3 regions of the Streptosporangium sp. H13245 genome follow, and region 1 is predicted to be linked to each of the others. Evidence: predicted binding sites of a transcription regulator. Region 1 holds the regulator's gene; each other region holds the start of a gene.
The links. The regulator LexA, encoded in region 1, represses DNA repair genes until DNA is damaged. The targets are predictions, from matches to a motif close to TCGAACANNTGTTCGA.

Region 1 (6,620 bases):
CCTGCGCCCGCACTCCGAGCACGTGCGCCTGCGGCGGATGGCCCCACCGTCCTCGGTGGCCCGGCTGTCGATGACTCGCGTGTCCAGATGGCGACAGAACGGACAATGCACGCGTGTCGCCTCCTTGACCTACCGAAGCGGCCGACCCACCTCACCTACCCATGACACGCACGGCTAGACGCTCGCGCACACATCTTCGAATAGTCGAGATGCGGTAATGGAAACACAAGCTGTGGTGAAGGGTTGCGATGCAGCCACTAGATGTTGTGGTCCAACCGTAGAAGTGCTCGACCATGAACGCAAGTTGAAACGACCTTGCCGCGTGAAGTCGCTGATCAGCCGTCACGTCCCGGCGTGTCGCCGCCCGCCCGGGGCCCCTCTCGCCCCGGGCACCCCTTCCCTCACAGTCGTCCCAGACGACCTGTCAGACGGGACACCCGCGCCCCTCCCGCCCCACCGACCGGCTCACCTCAGGGGGACGAGGCCCTCGGGGAGATAGAGCCGGGTCCCCGGCCGGACCTCGGAGCCGGACAGCCCGTTGAGGTCCATGATGCGGCGGACCATCGGGCCGGTGTCCGCCTCCTCCGTCAACGCGTCCGCGATCTCCCACAGCGTGTCGCCCGTGTGCACCGTGATCCGTGGCAGACCTTCCAGGCTCGCCCGTCCGCCCGCCGAGGCCATGTCGATACGCCCGCCGATCCAGAGCACCGCCAGGGTGAACAGCGCGAGCACCGTCACCGCCACGATCCTTCCACGCCGGGTGAGCCGGAGTGGCCGTCCGGCGGCCCTCGGCCGGGCGGCACCGGGACGGCGGGCGTTCGGCGCGGGCGTCGCCCGCGACCCCCGCGCCCGCCTCGGCCCGGATCCACGCTCGAACCTGCCCCCGCTCCCGCGCCCGCTCCCGCGCTCCGGCTCACGGCCGGACCCTCGTCCCGCCTCGCGGCCGGGCCGCCTCCCCCACGCGCGCCCGGACGGCCGCCCCGGCTCGCGGCCGGACCTTCGCTTTGACTCCTGCCTCGGCTCGCGGCCGAAGACCTGGCCCGGCGCACGGCCGGATCCCCGCTCCGTCTCACGCCCGGACACCCGGCCCGGCTCTCCCCCGGACCTTCGCTTTGACTCCTGTCGCGGCTCACGCCCGGCCCCCCGTCCCGCCTCGCCGCCGGGACGCCGCCCCGGCTCTCGCCCGGACGCCCGCTCGGACTCTCGTCCCGCCTCGCCGGCGGGGCGCGGCCTTGGCACCGAGTCCCACGCGGACTCCCGTCCCGGCCCCGCCTCGGGCCTTCGCGCGGACTCCGGCACGGGACCCGGCTCGGGCTCCGGTCTCGGGGGCGGCACGAGCCGCAGGCGCGGCGCCCCCGGTGATCGCTGCGCCCCCCGGGACCTCGGCGCGATCCTGGATCGTGGTGTCGTCGCGGTCGGTTTCACGGTGGCCCCCATCCCCTCGACCTGGCCGAACACATGTCGAAGAAAGATCGGTGAATCGAACACGATGTCGATCGAACTCCCGTACGATGTTGTACACCACGGCGTCGCCGATTTCGAGGACATTCGAACAATTGTTTGAGTCTGATCTTCGGCCAAGGTATGGTCGCTGTGTGCGACGTGTCAGATACAGACCGGGAGGCGAGGAGTTCGTATGAGCCAGCACAACGAGAACGGTTCGGCCGCCAGCGACCTGGCGGTGCGAAGGCGTGACTCCCTTGGCCTCACCCCCAGGCAGCGGAAGATCCTTGAGGTGATCCGCGATTCTGTGCAGCAGCGCGGCTACCCGCCGTCCATGCGGGAGATCGGCGAGGCGGTGCAGCTCACCAGCACCTCCAGCGTGTCGCACCAGCTGACGGCTTTGCAGCGCAAGGGCTACCTGCGGCGTGATCCGCACCGCCCCCGCGCCCTGGAGGTCCGCCTTCCCGGCGAGCCCGTGTTGTGGGTGGATCCCGACTCCGGTGAGGACGAGGCCCCGGTGAGCCGTCCGACCGCCGCCTACGTGCCCCTCGTCGGCCGGATCGCCGCCGGTGGCCCCATCCTCGCCGAGGAGAGCATCGAGGACGTCTTCGCCCTGCCCAAGCAGCTCGTCGGCGAGGGCACGCTCTTCCTCCTCCAGGTGACCGGCGACTCGATGATCGAGGCCGCCATCGCCAACGGCGACTGGGTGGTCGTACGTCAGCAGCCGGTCGCCGACAACGGCGACGTGGTCGCGGCGATGATCGACGGCGAGGCCACGGTCAAGACCTTCAAGCGCAGGGACGGCCACGTCTGGCTGGTTCCGCACAACCCCAACTACGACCCGATCCCCGGTGACGAGGCCACCGTGCTCGGCAAGGTCGTCGCGGTTCTCCGCAAGCTCTGACGCGAGCGTCCCGGACAGGCTCGGAGCCGTTTTTCACGGGCTCTCGTACCGCGAGCTTCGCGCCTCCGAACCGCGCCGTTTCGCCGCGCACTACGAGTCTCTGAGCCGCACCGCATTCGCCGCGAGCTCCGGACCTCCGAACCACGCGCCTCCAGCCTCCGTGCGACACGCCGGAGGACGCGCGACACGCCGGGTGGGTGGTGTCCCGATGTCGGGACACCACCCACCCGGCGTTTTCAGGTGCGAACGCCCAGGGGAGACCCCACGTCGGCGGGCACGGGAACCCGCCGATCGAAGCCGTCACGGGACACGCCGGTGGGTCTGTGACATTTGGGGCGCCCACCAAACAGCCGAAACCGTCGCGGGACACGCCGGTGGATCCATGAACGCCCGGGGCGCCCGCCGAACAGCCAAAGCCTTCGCGTGACACACCGGTGGGTACGCGGCCCCGGGGCGCCCGCCGGACAGCCGCCCCGAGTTCCCGCGCGGTCCCAGGACCGCGCGGGATGCCTCCGCTGACGACTACGGGACGATGTTGACCAGCTTGGGCACGCGGACGATCACCTTGCGCGGCGTGCCGGACAGGAAGGACCGGACCTTCTCCGACGCCAGGGCCAGCGACTCCAGGTCCGCCTCGGAGATCTCCGGGGAGACCTCCAGCCGGTCGCGCACCTTGCCCGCGACCTGGACGACGCAGGTGACCGACTCCTGGACCAGCAGCGCCGGGTCGGCCACCGGCCAGCCCGCGGTGGCGACCGAGGCGGTACGGCCCAGCCGCTCCCAGCCCTCCTCCGCCGCGTACGGCGCGACCAGCGACAGCATGACCGCCAGGGTCTCGGCGGCCTCCCTGACCGCCGGGTCGGCGGCGCCGGGCCCGGAGTCGATGGCCTTGCGGGCCGCGCTCGTCAGCTCCATCATGCGGGCCACCGCGACGTTGAAGCGGTGGGAGTCGACCAGCTTGGTGACCTCGTCGATGGTGTGGTGGACGACCTTGCGCAGGTTCAGGTCTCCCGTGGTGACGTCGACGCCGGGCGCGGAGGCCGCTCCGGCCTCGGCCATGACGCGGAACGCGCGGGCCAGGAACTTCTGCGACGCCGCCGGGGAGACGTCGGCCCAGTCGATGTCGTCCTCGGGCGGTCCGGCGAAGACGACGGTCAGCCTGACCGCGTCGACACCGTGGGCGTCGATCTGCTGCCCCAGGTCGACGCCGTTGCCCAGCGACTTGGACATCGCCTTGCCCTGGTTGATGACCTGCCCCTGGTTCAGCAGGCGGGTGAAGGGCTCGACGAAGTCGACCATCCCCATGTCGTGCAGGACCTTGGTGAAGAACCTGGCGTACAGCAGGTGCAGCACGGCGTGCTCGACGCCGCCGATGTACTGGTCGACCGGGCCCCACCTGCGCACGCGCTCGACGTCGAACGGGCCCTCGTCGTAGGCCGGGTCGACGTAACGCAGGAAGTACCACGAGGAGTCGACGAAGGTGTCCATCGTGTCGGTGTCGCGCCTGGCCGGGCCGCCGCACTTGGGACAGGAGACGTTGACCCACTCCTCGGCCGAGGCCAGCGGGGAGACACCCTTGGGCGCCAGGGCCTCGCCCTGCATGTCGGGCAGGGTGACGGGCAGCTGGTCGTCGGGGACGGGCACCTCGCCGCAGTCGGCGCAGTGGATGATCGGGATCGGGCAGCCCCAGAAGCGCTGGCGGGACAGCAGCCAGTCGCGCAGCCGGAAGTTGACCGTGAAGCGGCCGGTGCCCCGCTCGCTCAGCACCTCGATGATCTTCCGGATCGCGTCGGCCTTGGTCAGGCCGTCCAGCGGGCCGGAGTTGACCATCGCGCCGTCACCGGCGGTGGCGACGCCGGTCTCGCCGGGATCGGCCAGGCCGGTGTGCACGACCACCCGTACCGGCAGGTCGAAGGCGCGGGCGAAGTCCAGGTCGCGCTGGTCGTGCGCGGGCACGGCCATGATGGCGCCGTGGCCGTAGTCGGACAGCACGTAGTCGGCCGCCCAGACCGGCATGCGCTCGCCGTTGACCGGGTTGATCGCGTACCGGCCCAGGAAGACGCCGGTCTTCTCCTTCTCGGTGGACAGCCGGTCGATGTCGGACAGCTTGGACACCTCGACCCGGTAGGTCTCGAACGCCTCACGCTGGTTGTCGGTGACGATCTCCTCGGCCAGCGGCGCGTCCGGGGCGACCACGAAGAAGGTCGCGCCGTACAGGGTGTCGGGACGGGTGGTGTAGACGGTGACCGGCTCGTCGCGGCCCTCGATCACGAAGTCGACGTCGGCCCCCTCGGACCGGCCGATCCAGTTGCGCTGCATCGTCAGCACGCGCTCGGACCAGCCGCCCTCCAGCAGGGACATGTCGTCCAGCAGCCGGTCGGCGTAGTCTGTGATCTTGAAATACCACTGGGTCAGCTCGCGGCGGACGACCTCGGCGCCACAGCGCTCGCACCTGCCGTCCTTGACCTGCTCGTTGGCCAGCACGGTCTGGTCGTTCGGGCACCAGTTGACCAGGCCGCCCTTGCGGTAGGCCAGGCCGCGCTCGAAGAAGCGGTTGAACAGCCACTGGGTCCACTTGTAGTACGAGGTGTCGCTGGTGTGCAGGCGGCTGGACCAGTCGAAGGAGATCGCGTAGCGCCGGTAGGAGTTGGCCTGGGTCTCGATGTTGGCGTAGGTCCACTCCGCCGGGTGCGCGTTGTGCTTGATCGCGGCGTTCTCGGCGGGCAGGCCGAAGGAGTCCCAGCCGATGGGGTGCAGCACGTTGTAGCCGCGCTGAACCCAGTAACGGGCGATGACGTCGCCCAGGGCGAAGACCTCGGCGTGCCCCATGTGCAGGTCGCCCGAGGGGTAGGAGAACATGTCGACCATGTAGCGCCGCTCGCGCGGGTCGGCGGGGTCTTCCGAGGCCCGGAAGGGGTCCAGCTCCTCCCACCTGCGCTGCCACTTGACCTGCAGGGCCTGCGGGTCATAGTGCTGCTCGTCGCTCTGCATGTCAGCTCGCTCGCTCACGTCGATTTCCTCGGGGTATGCCTGCGTGGATGGTCTGACCCGTCCGGCCCAATACAAAAACCCCCCGCTCACGCGGAGGGCAGCCGCATCGGCAGGGCGCTCAGGGACGGGAAAGCCGATGCGGCCCGATAAGCAGGGTCGCGGCACGCATAGGGCAAGACTATCGCAGCCCGCAAGGCGTATTCGTGCCAGGGAAACGGCCGGGAAAACGGGGTCGATCACGGCGAACGGGGGACAGGGTCCGGTCAGGTCAGCAGAATGGAGGTTCCCGCACTCGCCGGGGCAACGAGACCCGATGGCTATACGCCTGTTGTGACCTCGTTTGTCTCTCCCGTTTACTCTTCTAACCGTGGCATATTCAGTAGAGCCGGGGCAGGGCCCGGATCCGATGGAGGTCGGCCTGCCCATGCAGGATCCACCGACCGACCCCACCGGACTCCAGTTCAGGGGGGCGTTCTCCAGTTTCCCTGCGAGCCCCCCCGTCTCACGTGAGACCATGCCCAATACGCCTAATTCGGGCACCCGCGCGGGAGGTAAGGAAAGCATGGCCTCGGAGCAGTCCAGCCAGTCCCACCTGCCTCCGGCATGGCCGGAGGCTGCCGAGCCGTCGCCCTCGTGGACGAACGACCCCCTCGGCACCGGGCCCCGGCTTCCCCGCCCACAGGGCCCGCAGAACGAGCAGCAGAGCGACAACGGCTCCTCCTGGCAGACCTCGCCCGGCGGCGGAGGGCAACGCGCCTCCGCCCCCCAGGCGGACTCCCCCGGCGGCGGCTGGCCCCAGACCACCCCGCCCCAGAACGACAGCCGTACGCAGAACCCGCAGGCCGACGGCTGGGCACAGGCTTCCGGCTCACAAGGTGACGGCTGGGCGCAGGCGTCGAACCCTCCGGGCAACAGCAGCTGGTCGGAGGCCTTCAGCCCGCGCAACGACGGCTGGGCACAGGCATCGAACTCCCCGGGCGACGGCTGGGCACAGGCCTCCGGCTCACAGGCCGATGGCTGGGCACAGGCTTCCGGCGTGCAGGGTGACGGCTGGGCACAGGCGTCCGACCCGCAGGGCGCCGACAACCGGCAACAGACCTCCCCCGGCAACGGATGGCCACAGCCCGCTTCCCCCCAGGACGGCGACCAGCGGCACGCCCCCCAGGCCGACTCCCCGGGCTCCCCGGGCTCCCTGGCTTCCCCGGCCTCCCCGGGTGGCAACGGCTGGGCCCAGGCAGCCACCTCCGACAACGCCTGGCCCCAGACCACCCCGCCCCAGAAC
Region 2 (6,620 bases), on a different contig from region 1:
CATACTCCGGCGTGTACGCCTTGTTGAGGAGCATCGCCCCGCCCATGGCGAGAATGATCGCCAGAAGCACCAGGAGCATGCGCCCCGGTCTGCTCTGGCCGCTGGTCGGTCGGGCCACTGGTCGTCAGTTCTTTCGGTTATAGGGGGTTGGAGGTGAGGCTACTCACGGCTTCTTGCTCGTCGTGTCGTGGTCTGCACCCTGCTGTTCGGCCGTCTCCACGAAACCGTGGTCGACAGCCTTGACATTCTCCTCCTCCGAGTCGTCAAGGGGAACCAGGACACGGCCGATCGCCGCCTTGACCCAGCGGGTCTCCACACCGGGGGCGATCTCCAGGATCACGTCGTCGGCGTCGATGGCCACCACGGTCGCGAAAAGACCCGTCGTGGTCATGACGCCGGTGCCCGGCGTGAGACTGTTCTGCATCTTGACCTGCTCCTGCTGCCGCTTGCGCTGCGGCCGGATGAGCAGGAAGTAGAACACCACGACCATGAGAGCGATCATGATCAGGCTCGAATAGTTGCCGCCCACAGGGCCGCTCCCTCTCTTGAGAATGACCGGCGAAAGCCGGACGCCGTCTACGGCCACGCCGCTCAGCACGTCAGCCTACACAGCCAGCCAAGGCTCGGAGTTTAGGCGAGCTGTTAAGAGCGCGGCAACGAAGTCACGTTCCGGCACGCAGGGAAGTTCCCGTTTCGATACACTTGTCATCGATCTGTGATCAATCCTGGACGACTTCCCTACCGACTCCCAACGCTAGATTTGCCCGGGATCATCCTCAAGATCGACGAGGAACGAGGCACCGAAGGCGTCCGGCGGGGGCACCAGGCCCAGATGGGTCCAGGCGGCGGCGGTCGCGACCCGGCCCCGGGGGGTGCGGGCCAGCAGGCCTTGGCGCACCAGGAACGGCTCGGCGACCACCTCGACCGTCTCCGGCTCCTCCCCCACGGCCACCGCCAGCGTCGACAGCCCCACCGGCCCGCCGCCGAACTTGCGCAGCAGCGCCCCGAGCACCGCCCGGTCGAGCCGGTCGAGCCCCTCGGCGTCGACCTCGTAGAGGTTGAGCGCGGCGGAGGCGACATCGCGGGTGACGACGCCCTCGGCGCGCACCTCGGCGAAGTCGCGGACCCGGCGCAGCAGCCGGTTGGCGATGCGGGGGGTGCCCCGGGAGCGCCCGGCGATCTCGCGGGCGGCGTCGCCGGGGAGCGCGACGCCCAGCAGGCGCGAGGAGCGGTGCAGCACCTCCTCCAGCTCGGCGACCCCGTAGAAGTCCATGTGCGCGACGAAGCCGAAGCGGTCGCGCAGCGGCGCGGGGAGCATGCCGGCCCGGGTGGTGGCCCCGACCAGGGTGAACGGGGCGATCTCCAGCGGGATCGCGGTCGCCCCCGGCCCCTTGCCCACCACGATGTCGACGCGGAAGTCCTCCATCGCGAGGTAGAGCATCTCCTCGGCGGGCCTGGCCATCCGGTGGATCTCGTCGATGAACAGGACCTCGCCCTCCGAGAGGGTCGACAGGATCGCCGCGAGGTCACCGGCCCGCTCCAGCGCGGGCCCGGAGGTGATCCGCAGGGGCACGGACAGCTCGGTCGCGATGATCATGGCGAGGGTCGTCTTGCCCAGCCCGGGACCGCCGCTCATCAGCACGTGGTCCGGCGGCCGGTTGCGCCGCAGCGCGCTCTGCAGCACCAGCGACAGCTGCTCGCGCACCCGCCCCTGGCCGATGAACTCCTCCAGCCGCTTGGGCCGCAGCGCCGCCTCGATGTATCTCTCGTCGCCCTCGGCGTCCGGCGACACCAGGTCGCGGTCGGAACTCACGCCGCCCCTCCCTCCGCCTCGCTCGCCACGCGGCCCCTCTCACGGCCTCCCGTACGGCGGGCCCCGGCCGGGTGCCTCATCGCACGCTCAGCGCGCGGAGGGCGGCCTTGAGCAGGGGCGCCACCTGGGGGACGCGGCCCTCGGCCAGCTCGGTGTCGGCCTGGGGCTCGACGACGGCGACCGCCTCGTCGGCGTCTCGCGCCGAGTAGCCCAGGCCGACCAGCCCGGAGTGGACCTGGGCCCGCCAGGCGGGCGCGGCGGCGCGGCCGTTGAGCGCGGCGCTGACGGCCTCCTCCGGCGTGCCGAGCTTGTTCTTGAGGTCGACGATGATCCGCTGGGCGCCCTTCGGCCCCACCCCGGGGACCCTGGTCAGCGCCTTGACGTCGGCGGAGGCCACGGCCACCCGGAGCGCGTTGGGGGTGTGCACGGCCAGCATCGCGAGGGCGACCTTGGGGCCGACCCCGCTGGCCGTCTGCAGCATCTCGAAGATGCCGCGCTCGTCGTCGGTGGCGAAGCCGAACAGGGTCAGCGACTCCTCGCGGACCACCAGCGAGGTGGCCAGGCTGGCCTCCTCCCCCGTTCTCAGCGTCGCGAGCGTGCCCGGCGTGCAGTGCACGAGGACTCCCACCCCGCCGACCTCGACGACCGCGCCGCCGGGCGCGATCGCGGTCACCTGTCCTCGCACCGAGGCGATCACTTCGTGGTTCCTCTCGGGTATCCGGCCCCGCCGCGGCCCCGGAAGTAGGCGGCGGGGGTCGTGGTGGCGGTCGCGGCCTTCGCGGCGGCCTCGGCCAGCCTGCTCTGGGCCCCGCCCCGCCACACGTGGCAGATCGCGAGGGCGAGCGCGTCGGCGGCGTCGGCGGGCTTGGGCATGGCGTCCAGCCGCAGCAGGCGGGTCACCATCGTGCCGACCTGCCGTTTGTCGGCCGTGCCGCTGCCGGTGATGGCGGCCTTGACCTCGGACGGCGTGTGCAGCGCGACCGGCAGGCCCCTGCGGGAGGCGCACAGGATCGCCACGGCGGAGGCCTGGGCGGTGCCCATCACGGTCCTGAGGTTGTGCTGGGCGAAGACCCGCTCCACGGCGACCGCGTCGGGCCTGACCTCGTCGAGCCACTGCTCGATGCCCGCCTCGATCGCCACCAGCCGGGCGCCGATGTCGTCGTCGGCGGGGGTGCGGACGACCCCCACCTTGACCAGGCTCAGCGGTGCGCCGGGCCGCCCCTCGACGGCACCGAGCCCGCATCGGGTCAGCCCCGGATCGACCCCCATCACCCGCAGCTCGGGCAACCGCACCGACACGCCTCCGCTCGCCGAACACCTGTTCGGTGGCAGACTCTACCGCGTGGGAGCACCCCGCGCACGGCTCTCCCCCGGCCCGGCGAAGGGGTCCTGGACGGACCCCGCGCTCACAGGTGCTGGGCGGCGGGCTCGGTCTCCCGGCCGCCTCCGGCCCTGTCGCGGAGCCGGTCCAGGCGGTTCATCACCGGCGAGGCCGAGATCCCGTGGATCACCAGGGAGGCCAGCACGGTGAAGGCGACCACGGCCCAGAGCTCCTCGGCGGGCACGCCGAAGTCGGCCTGGCCGAGGGCGTAGGCGAGGTAGAACAGCGAGCCGATGCCGCGGATGCCGAAGAACGCCGTCGCCACGCGCTCGCGCGGCCCCGCCCTGCCGCCCAGCCCGGCGAGCCACCCGGTCAGCGGCCGGATGACCAGCAGCAGCAGGAGGGCGACCCCGGCGCCGCGCCAGGTGAGCGCGGACAGGCCGCCCACCGCGACGAAGCCGCCGAGCAGCAGGATCAGCCAGGCGGTGAACAGCCGCTCGACCTGCTCGATGAAGCCGTGCAGCACCCCGTTGTAGCCGTGGCTGCGCTCGGCCGCCCTGATGCTGCAGGCGGCCACGAACACCGCGATGAAGCCGTACCCGTGCACCAGCTCGGTGAGGCCGTAGGCCAGGAACGTCGCGGCCAGCGCCACGAAGCCGTCGCGGTGCTCGGCGAGCCGCAGGTCGGACTTCTGGGCGCGGAAGAACAGCCGCCCCAGCCCCCGGCCGATCAGCAGGCCGCACACCACGCCCGCGGCGCACCGGTAGAGCAGGTCCACCAGCGTCCACTCGGCGATCCAGCCGACGCCTCCGCTGACGGCGAGCGCGATCGCGGCGTAGACCAGGGGGAAGGCCAGGCCGTCGTTGAGGCCCGCCTCGGAGGTGAGGGTGAAGCGGACCTCGTCGTCGGCCTTCTCCGAGTCGACGGGCTCGCCGACCTGCACGTCGGAGGCGAGCACCGGGTCGGTCGGCGCGAGCACCGCGCCCAGCAGCAGCGCCGCCGCCAGGGGCCAGCCGAGCAGCCCGTACGCGGCGGCGGCCACCCCGAGGACGGTCAGCGGGAGCGTCCAGCCCAGCAGGCGCCAGGTCGAGGACCAGTTACGTCGTCCGAAGGGCCGGTTGATGGCGAGCCCGGCGCCCATGAGGGAGATCAGCACGCAGATCTCGGTGGCGTGCTCGACCAGCGCCCGGTGGGTCACCGGGTCGGGGTCGGGCAGCTCCAGGGGAAGGGCGTAGAGGAGGAGGCCGCCGATCAGGCAGGCCAGGGGGAGCGAGAAGGGGCGCCGGTTGAGGAGCCGGGGCAGCGTGGCCGCGAGCAGCGCGGCGACGCCCGCCACGGCAAAGATGAGATCAGGATTGCCCATTGTCCGCGTGATATGCCCTCGACCACGCGGACAAACCTCGCAGACAATGCGAGATCACACCGAACGGTCCGGGTTACGCGTCGAGCTTCTCCATGACCTCGTCGGAGACGTCGAAGTTGGCCCAGACGTTCTGCACGTCGTCGCTGTCCTCCAGGGCGTCGATCAGCCTGAAGACCTTGCGGGCGCCGTCCTCGTCCAGCGGGACGTTCATCGTCGGCATGAAGCTGGACTCGGCCGAGTCGTAGTCGATCCCGGCCTCCTGCAGGGCCTTGCGGACCGGGACGAGGTCGGTGGCCTCGGAGACGACCTCGAACTGGTCGCCCAGGTCGTTGACCTCCTCGGCGCCCGCGTCGAGGACCGCGACCAGCACGTCGTCCTCGGCCAGCTCGCCCTTGGGGACGAGCACGACGCCCTTGCGGTTGAACATGTAGGACACCGAGCCGGGGTCGGCCAGCGAGCCGCCGTTGCGGGTCAGCGCGACGCGGACCTCGGAGGCCGCGCGGTTGCGGTTGTCGGTGAGGCACTCGATCAGCACCGCGACGCCGCCGGGGGCGTAGCCCTCGTACATGATGGTCTGCCAGTCGGCGCCACCGGCCTCCAGGCCGCCGCCGCGCTTACGGGCACGCTCGATGTTGTCGATCGGGACCGAGCTCTTGCGCGCCTTGGTGATGGCGTCGTACAGCGTCGGGTTGCCGTCCGGATCGGGTCCGCCCGTCCGGGCCGCGACCTCGATGTTCTTGATGAGCTTGGCGAACAGCTTGCCGCGCTTGGAGTCGAGCGCGGCCTTCTTGTGCTTCGTCGTCGCCCATTTGGAGTGGCCGGACATCGCCTAGAGCTCCCTCACCATCTCAGCGAAATATGAATGCACACCGACATCCCCGGTAAGTTCCGGGTGGAAGGACGTGGCGAGCAACGGTCCTTGACGGACCGCGACGATCCTATCCCCAGGTTCGGCCAGTGCCAGCACTTCGACCTCCGAACCCACGGATTCCACCCAGGGGGCGCGGATGAAGACGGCCCGCATGCCGCCCCGGCCGGCGAAGTCGACGTCGGCCTCGAAGGAGTCGACCTGGCGTCCGAAGGCGTTGCGGCGGACGACCATGTCGATGCCGCCGATCGTCTGCTGGCCTTCGATCCCGCCCTCGATCCGGTCGGCCAGCATGATCATTCCTGCGCAGGAGCCGTAGGCGGGCATGCCCGCCTTGACGCGCATCCGGAGCGGTTCGAGCAGCTCGAAGGTCTCGGCGAGCTTCCACATCGTGGTGGACTCCCCGCCCGGGATCACGAGGCCGTCGACCGCCTCCAGCTCGCGGGGACGCCGTACGGTGACCGCTCTCGCGCCCACCGCCTCCAGGGAGCGCAGGTGCTCGCGCACGTCTCCTTGCAGCGCGAACACGCCGATCGTGGGGACGATGGTCACCGATGGTCCTTCCCGTGCGGATGGGGTGCCCCTTCAGCGTATGGCTACCGCTCGTGCGGTCCCAAACCGGTTCTTTTCCGGCCCGGTACGGGAATCCGGCGCCGTTCTCCCGCGGCCAGGCCCCCGGACGCGCCGCGGGCGCCCCGCGGGTCGGTTCGCGGGGCGCCCGTGGTGGGACAGGGTGATGTCAGGGGCGCTTGGTCTCCAGGTCCACGGTCTCCTGGATCCAGTCGATCCCGGGGGTCCTGGCGGCCGAGGGGTCGACCGGGCGCAGGTAGGTCTGCTGCACGCCGGGGACCCGGTCCTCGATCACGAAGGTCGCCTTGGTGTGCGCCGCGGAGCCAGCCTGCGTGACCTTGGGCAGCACCTTGAAGTCGGCGGTGAGCCGGTCGCGCTCGATCCTGGTCAGCACGTAGCCGCGCTGGTTGTTGTAGAACTTCAGGTGCGGGTTGATCGTCAGGTACGGGTGGGTCGCCGGGTCGGAGTCGAGGCCGTCGCCGCCCGTGGAGATGGACGAGGCGACCAGCTCCGAGCCGACCGTGCGGGTGGTCGGGTCGTCGTAGTCGAGCTTGAGGTCACTCGCCCAGTGGGCGTGCACGTCGCCGGTGAGCACCACGGGGTTGCGCACCTTGGCGTCCACCCAGCCCTGGGTGAGGCGCTGGCGCGAGGCGACGTAGCCGTCCCAGGCGTCCTGGCTGGTGAT
Region 3 (6,620 bases), on a different contig from region 1:
CTCCGGGACGACCCCCTTGGCCGCCCCGGCCTGCGCCATCATCGCCGCCGGGGTGGAAAGGGAGGCCGGTGGCCCGGGGAACCCCTCGGCCCAGTGCGTCGGCCCCGCCCCCGCGCTCTCCCCGGCCCCTTCCCCGCCACCCTCCCGCCGTTCCCAGGCCAGCTCGTTGAGGCGGGTGCACAGCCTCTCGGCCAGCCGCCGGGAGTTGGCGAACACGATCGTGGAACCGTGGCTCCCGATCAGCTCGAACAACCGCTCCTCCACGTGCGGCCAGATCGACCGCCTGGCCGGGGTCTCGGTCAGCCAGCGGTCGTCGTCGGGGGAAGGGGCGGGGGGAGGCGTGTCGAGCTCGGTCATGTCCTCGATCGGGACGACCACCTCGACCTCGATCACCTTGTCGGAGGGCGGCTGGACCACGGTCGCCGGGCGCGACCCGCCCAGGAAGGCGGCCACCTCGCTCACCGGCCGCACGGTCGCCGACAGGCCGATCCGCTGGGCGGGCTTGGGCAGGAGGGTGTCGAGCCGCTCCAGGCTGAGGGCCAGGTGCGCGCCACGCTTGGTGGCCGCCACCGCGTGCACCTCGTCGACGATGACCGTCTCCACACCGCGCAACGCCTCGCGGGCCTGGCTGGTGAGCAGCAGGAACAGTGACTCGGGGGTGGTGATCAGGATGTCGGACGGCCTGGTCGCGAACCGGCGCCGCTCCTCGGGGGAGGTGTCGCCGGACCGGATCGCCACCGAGATCTCCGGCACCGGGAGACCGAGCCGCCGCGCGGTCTGCCTCAGCCCGGCCAGCGGCGCCCGGAGGTTGCGCTCGACGTCGACCGCGAGGGCCTTGAGCGGCGACACGTACAGGACCCGGCACCGCTTCACCGGCTCGCCGTCTCCGCGCGAACGCCCCCGCCCGCCCCGGGTGCCCGTACCGGAGGACTCGGCCTCAGAGGGGGAGCCCGGGGCGGAGGAGGCGAGCCGGTCGAGCGACCACAGGAAGGCGGCCAGCGTCTTGCCGGAGCCGGTGGGCGCGACCACCAGGGTGTTGTCACCCCGGGCGATCGACGCCCACGCCCCCTCCTGCGCGGCGGTCGGCGCGGCGAACGCCCCGGTGAACCAGTCTCTGGTCATCCGGGTGAAGTGGCCGAGCGCTCCGCCCGTGCCCGTCGTCCCGCTCATCGTGGCCCCCTAGCTCCCGGTCCGGCCGACCAACCGGGTCACCGCCCATACTGCACGGCCCCACCGACAGAACCCCCCGCCGACCGGCGGACGGGACCGGATCGCCCGCGCGCCACCTGCGGACACATGATCCACCGCTCCCACGGCCGGACCACAGGAGACCGCGCCCGGACGGGGTCAGGGGCTTCGCCACCATGACATGACGGCCGGGATAGGTTGGCTCCCTGTCGTCACGGACATGGCTTTGACGAACACACGACGCATTGAGTGGTGAGCTAACGGTGAGCATCGACCATCAGGCCATCGAGGCGACACGCGAGCGGATCAGGGCGGAACACCTCAGGACGCACCGCCCGCCGAGCAGCGCGAGAGGGTTGCACCACTTCGCGCTGATCTCCTCCGACGTCGAGACGACGATCGCGTTCTATCAGGACCTCCTGGAGTTCCCGCTCACAGAGATCTTCGAGAACCGTGACTACCAGGGTTCGAACCACTTCTTCTTCGACATCGGCAACGGCAACCTGCTCGCCTTCTTCGACTTCCCCGGCCTGGACCTCGGCCCCTACAAGGAGGTTCTCGGCGGGCTGCACCACGTCGCCATCTCCGTGGACCCCTCCACGTGGGAGCGCCTCCGGGGCAAGCTGGAGGCGGCGGGCGTGCCGCACCAGGTCGAGAGCGGCGCGTCCATCTACTTCGCCGACCCCGACGGGGCCCGCCTGGAGTTGCTCGCCGACCCCCTCGGAGAGATGTACGGCTCCCGCGTGCTCTGACGACCCCGCACCCCCGGCCGTTTCGCGCCCCCACCTGCGACGGCCTTTCCCTCGTACGCCCGTACGTCCTTCCTCCAGGCCCGATCCCGCCGGGCCGGGAGGCCGGGACGGGCCACGGCACACCGGAGTGGATCCATACTTGGGCTTATGCGCCTGTCGGAATTCTGGAAGCGGATGAAGTCACACTTCGGCGACCAGTACGCCGATTCGTGGGCCCGCGACTACGTCATCGCCGATCTCGGTGGCCGGACCGTGATCCAGGCACTGGCCGAGGGCGTCGGGGCCAAGGAGGTCTGGCACGCCGTGTGCGGAGTGACCGACGTCTCGCCCAGGCTCCGCTGAGGACCGGTGTGCCCCGGGCCGCGGTAGAACCCGGACGGTACGCGAGGCCCGGAGACCGGGGTGAAACCCGGGGACGCCTCAGGAGTGCGTGAGGCCCCGGGCCGGAAAACGCGGGAACCCCGGGAACCCCGGAAAACGCAGCCCGGTGAAAACTGGGAAAACAGGGAGGACGGGACCGGTCAGGACGGCTCCGGGAGCGGGGCGAGAAGCTTCTCCACCGAGTCGGCCGCGTGCGCGGGATCGTCGGCGTTCTCCTCGCCGTCCGGTGCCCACAGGAACAGCCAGCCGTCCTTGACCGGGGTGGCGAACACGATGGTCTGCCTGCGACTGTCGGGATGCCACACCCACAGCACCGGGGCGGTACCCCCGAGGGTGCGGCTCACCAGCCCCCGTTGTCGCAGTTCGGTGGACAGGGAATCGAGATGGGCTAGGCGTTGCTGCGTGAACGCATTGGGCACGTCGGGCACCTCGGGTCGTTTCCCCTCAGGATCACTCCAGGTCAGCTCGGTGACAACAGGCCCAAGGTAATTCTCGGAAATGTCGCCTCCCGGATGGGTTCCGTACTCCCTGGGGCCATGCCCCACCCCGCCCATACCTGCCCGTACCCACCCATATCGGCCCGTGCGAGGTTGTGCGCGGGGGGCCTCGGCGGCGGTTCGCGACTCCCGTAACCCGTGGTGCCAACGGGCGGCGATCGAACAGTCGTTCGGCTATATTGAACAGGCCACCACTCCTGGCGTGCCCTCCCGAAATTGTCGGCGGCACCCCGTAGCTTTCTGGCAACCGATCCAACCCGCGACCCTTCAGGGGGCTCCCATGGCAGCTAACGACCGCGAGAAGGCGCTTGAGACCGCACTCGCTCAGATCGAGCGTCAGTTCGGCAAGGGCTCGATCATGCGCCTGGGCGACGAGACCCGGGCGCCCATCGAGGTGATTCCCACCGGCTCCATCGCGCTCGACGTGGCCCTCGGCATCGGCGGCTTCCCGCGCGGCCGCATCGTCGAGGTCTACGGTCCCGAGTCCTCGGGCAAGACCACGGTCGCCCTGCACGCGGTGGCCAACGCCCAGCGCGGCGGCGGCATCGCCGCGTTCATCGACGCCGAGCACGCGCTCGACCCGGAGTACGCCCAGAAGCTGGGGGTCGACACCGACGCGCTGCTCGTCTCCCAGCCCGACACCGGTGAGCAGGCGCTGGAGATCGCCGACATGCTGATCCGGTCCGGCGCCGTCGACCTGCTGGTCATCGACTCGGTCGCGGCCCTGGTGCCCAAGGCCGAGATCGAGGGCGAGATGGGCGACAGCCACGTCGGTCTCCAGGCCCGCCTGATGTCCCAGGCGCTGCGCAAGGTCGCCGGAGCGCTCAACAACACCGGCACCACCGCGATCTTCATCAACCAGCTCCGCGAGAAGATCGGCGTCATGTTCGGCTCGCCCGAGACCACGACCGGTGGAAAGGCGCTGAAGTTCTACGCCTCGGTCCGTCTCGACATCCGCCGCATCGAGACGCTGAAGGACGGCACCGAGGCGGTCGGCAACCGCACCCGGGTGAAGGTCGTCAAGAACAAGATGGCCCCGCCCTTCCGGGTGGCCGACTTCGACATCCTCTACGGCGTCGGCATCTCCCGCGAGGGCGGCCTGATCGACATGGGCGTCGAGCACGGCTTCGTCCGCAAGTCCGGCGCCTGGTACACCTACGAGGGCGACCAGCTCGGCCAGGGCAAGGAGAACGCGCGAAACTTCCTCAAGAGCCACCCGGACATGTCGAACGAGATCGAGAAGAAGATCAAGGAGAAGCTGGGGGTCGGGCCGCGCGTCGACAACCCGGCCACCCCGTCGCCCGCCCCCGCGGCGTCGGCCCCGGCCGCCACGTCCGGTCGCGCGTCGGGTGCCGCCGCTTCCGCCGGGTCCGGTCGTGGTACCAAGGCCACTGCCGCCGCCCCCAAGCCTGGTGACGCCTGAATCCGGGCTGATCGATGACGACGGGACCTGACTCCGGTCCGGCCGGCGAGGCCGGGCCGAGAGACTGGGGCGCCTGGCCCGACGAGCCTCGGGCGGGCTCACCGGGCAGGCGCGGGCGCGACCACGGCCGGTCCGCCTCGGAAGGAGGGTTCCGCGAGGAGACCGCGGAACCCGCGGAACCCGAGGGTGACGCGCCGCGAGGCCGGAGGAAACGTGCCTCCCGGCGTGGCGGACGGCGGTCCGGGGGTGCTTCCTCCGGCTTCCTCCCCGATGGATCCGGCGGATCCGGTGGCTTTGGCGACCCCGGTGGATCCGGCGACCCGGCCGAGGGGTCTTCGGCGAGCCGGAAGTCCGAAGCCGATCCGCAGGCGGTGGCGCGAGGCATCTGCCTGCGGCTGCTGACCATGGCGCCGCGCACCCGGGCCCAGCTCGCGGAGGCGCTGCGCAAGCGTGAGGTGCCCCAGGAGGCGGCGGACGCCGTGCTGGACCGCTTCTCCGAGGTCGGGCTCATCGACGACGAGGCGTTCGCTGCGGCATGGGTGAGTTCGCGCCACGCCGGGCGGGGTCTCGCCAGAAAGGCCCTCGCCTCGGAGCTTCGCCACCGGGGGGTGGACGAGGAGACCGTGAACGAGGCGGTGGATCAGCTCGACCCCGAGGAGGAGGCGGAGACCGCCCGTCGCCTGGTGCGGCGCAAGCTCTCCTCGACCCGTGGCCTGGAGCCCGCGGTCAGGACGCGCAGGTTGGCCGGCATGCTCGCCCGGAAGGGATACGGCCCCGGCCTGGCGTTTCGCGTCATCCGCGAAGTGCTGGAGGACGAGGGGGCGGAAACATCGCCATTCTCGGAAGATCCGGGCTATCCGCTCGACTAGTTCAAAGCGGCTTGACAGCGGGTCTTTGCTTGCTCGTTACCTCTCTGACGCTTAATCTCAACGGCAGTGAGGAGTTACTCCGCGCAGCGCGGATTGTCATAGCGGTGTAATACGGACAAGCAGGCTTGGCGGATGAGGACGGGACGACGGACCGGCTGGGAAAGCCGGTAGGTGATCCCCTCTGGGTTCACTTCTGTCCCGACAGCGCCGTCTCTTGAGCTTTCCGTGCCGTGCGTGTGACCCCTCGTGTGCTTGATATTTGCGACGCGAGGAAGGTGAGGCGCGCATGGATCCGGTCGTGGTCGTCATGTTGACAGTGGCGGTTGTGGCTCTCGCCGTGATGACAGCCGTGCTGGTCGTGTTGCTGCGTCGCATCGGTGGAGCCGGGGCCGTGCCGAAGGGCCCCACCCCCGAGCAGGAGGCCGAGTTCGAGGCCCACCTGGAGGAGGCCAGGCGTGAGGCCGCCGACATCCGGGCGAAGGCCCGGGACGACGCCGGAGAGCTCCTGCGCAAGTCGGAGGCGGCGGTCGAGGCGGCGGCCGAGACGCGCAAGGAGGCCGAGGCCGAGGGCAAGATCCTGAAGTACGAGCTCAAGGAGCTCAGGTCCGACCTCGAACGCAGGGAGAACCGGCTGGCCGAGCGGGAGCAGCGTCTCGACGAGGAGGCCAGGCGCCAGGCCGACCGGGCCCGCAAGCTCGCCGAGACGGAGACCGAGCTGGCCGACCGCCGCGAGGATCTCGAACGGGTCTCCGAGGAGCGCAAGACCATCCTGGAACGGGTGTCCGGGCTCACCAGCGACCAGGCCAGGGCCGAGCTGGTCCGGGAGATCGAGAACCAGGCCAAGCGCGAGGCCGCGCTGATCATCAGGGAGATCGAGGGCGAGGCCCGCAAGGAGGGCGAGAAGCGCGCCACCAAGATCGTCACATTGGCGGTCCAGCGGGTGGCCACCGAGCAGACCGCCGAGTCCGTGGTGAGCGTCCTGCACCTGCCGGGCGACGAGATGAAGGGGCGCATCATCGGCCGTGAGGGCCGCAACATCCGCGCCTTCGAGTCGACCACCGGCGTCAACCTGATCATCGACGACACGCCGGAAGCCGTGCTGCTGTCGTGCTTCGACCCGGTCCGTCGCGAGACGGGGCGGCTGACCCTGGAGAAACTCGTCCTCGACGGCCGCATCCATCCGCAGCGCATCGAGGAGGCCCACGAGCGCAGCAAGGCCGAGGTCCAGGAGCTGTGCGTGCGCGCGGGCGAGGACGCCCTGGTGGAGCTCGGCATCACCGACATGCATCCCGAGCTGGTCACCCTTCTCGGCCAGCTCCGTTACCGCACCTCCTACGGTCAGAACGTGCTCGGCCACCTCATCGAGTCCGCCCACATCGCCGGCATCATGGCGGCCGAGCTGCGGCTCGACACGACGCTGCTCAAGCGTTGCACCCTCCTGCACGACATCGGCAAGGCACTCACCCACGAGGTCGAGGGCAGTCACGCGCTCATCGGCGCCGAGATCGCC

Region 2: the regulator LexA is predicted to act here: its motif matches at 3,124-3,139, upstream of ruvC (crossover junction endodeoxyribonuclease RuvC).
Region 3: the regulator LexA is predicted to act here: its motif matches at 2,977-2,992, upstream of recA (recombinase RecA).

The regions. Positions count from the first base shown of each region.
Region 1 covers NZ_JBSZKT010000065.1:8,260-14,879, reverse strand. Annotated here, with positions in the region: gene nrdR (transcriptional regulator NrdR) at 1-111, opposite strand, end outside; gene ACW9TB_RS38955 (LysM peptidoglycan-binding domain-containing protein) at 466-738, opposite strand; gene lexA (transcriptional repressor LexA) at 1,637-2,347, shown strand; gene leuS (leucine--tRNA ligase) at 2,870-5,338, opposite strand; gene ACW9TB_RS38940 (DNA polymerase III subunit gamma/tau domain-containing protein) at 5,901-6,620, shown strand, end outside.
Region 2 covers NZ_JBSZKT010000020.1:66,405-73,024, reverse strand. Annotated here, with positions in the region: gene secD (protein translocase subunit SecD) at 1-79, opposite strand, end outside; gene yajC (preprotein translocase subunit YajC) at 164-529, opposite strand; gene ruvB (Holliday junction branch migration DNA helicase RuvB) at 755-1,813, opposite strand; gene ruvA (Holliday junction branch migration protein RuvA) at 1,890-2,510, opposite strand; gene ruvC (crossover junction endodeoxyribonuclease RuvC) at 2,507-3,091, opposite strand; gene ACW9TB_RS25015 (cation:proton antiporter) at 3,220-4,497, opposite strand; gene ACW9TB_RS25010 (YebC/PmpR family DNA-binding transcriptional regulator) at 4,571-5,323, opposite strand; gene pdxT (pyridoxal 5'-phosphate synthase glutaminase subunit PdxT) at 5,327-5,917, opposite strand; gene ACW9TB_RS25000 (alkaline phosphatase D family protein) at 6,105-6,620, opposite strand, start outside.
Region 3 covers NZ_JBSZKT010000021.1:2,687-9,306, reverse strand. Annotated here, with positions in the region: gene ACW9TB_RS25275 (Lhr family helicase) at 1-1,170, opposite strand, end outside; gene ACW9TB_RS25270 (VOC family protein) at 1,452-1,940, shown strand; gene ACW9TB_RS25265 (DUF3046 domain-containing protein) at 2,088-2,282, shown strand; gene ACW9TB_RS25260 (hypothetical protein) at 2,462-2,740, opposite strand; gene recA (recombinase RecA) at 3,099-4,241, shown strand; gene recX (recombination regulator RecX) at 4,256-5,110, shown strand; gene rny (ribonuclease Y) at 5,397-6,620, shown strand, end outside.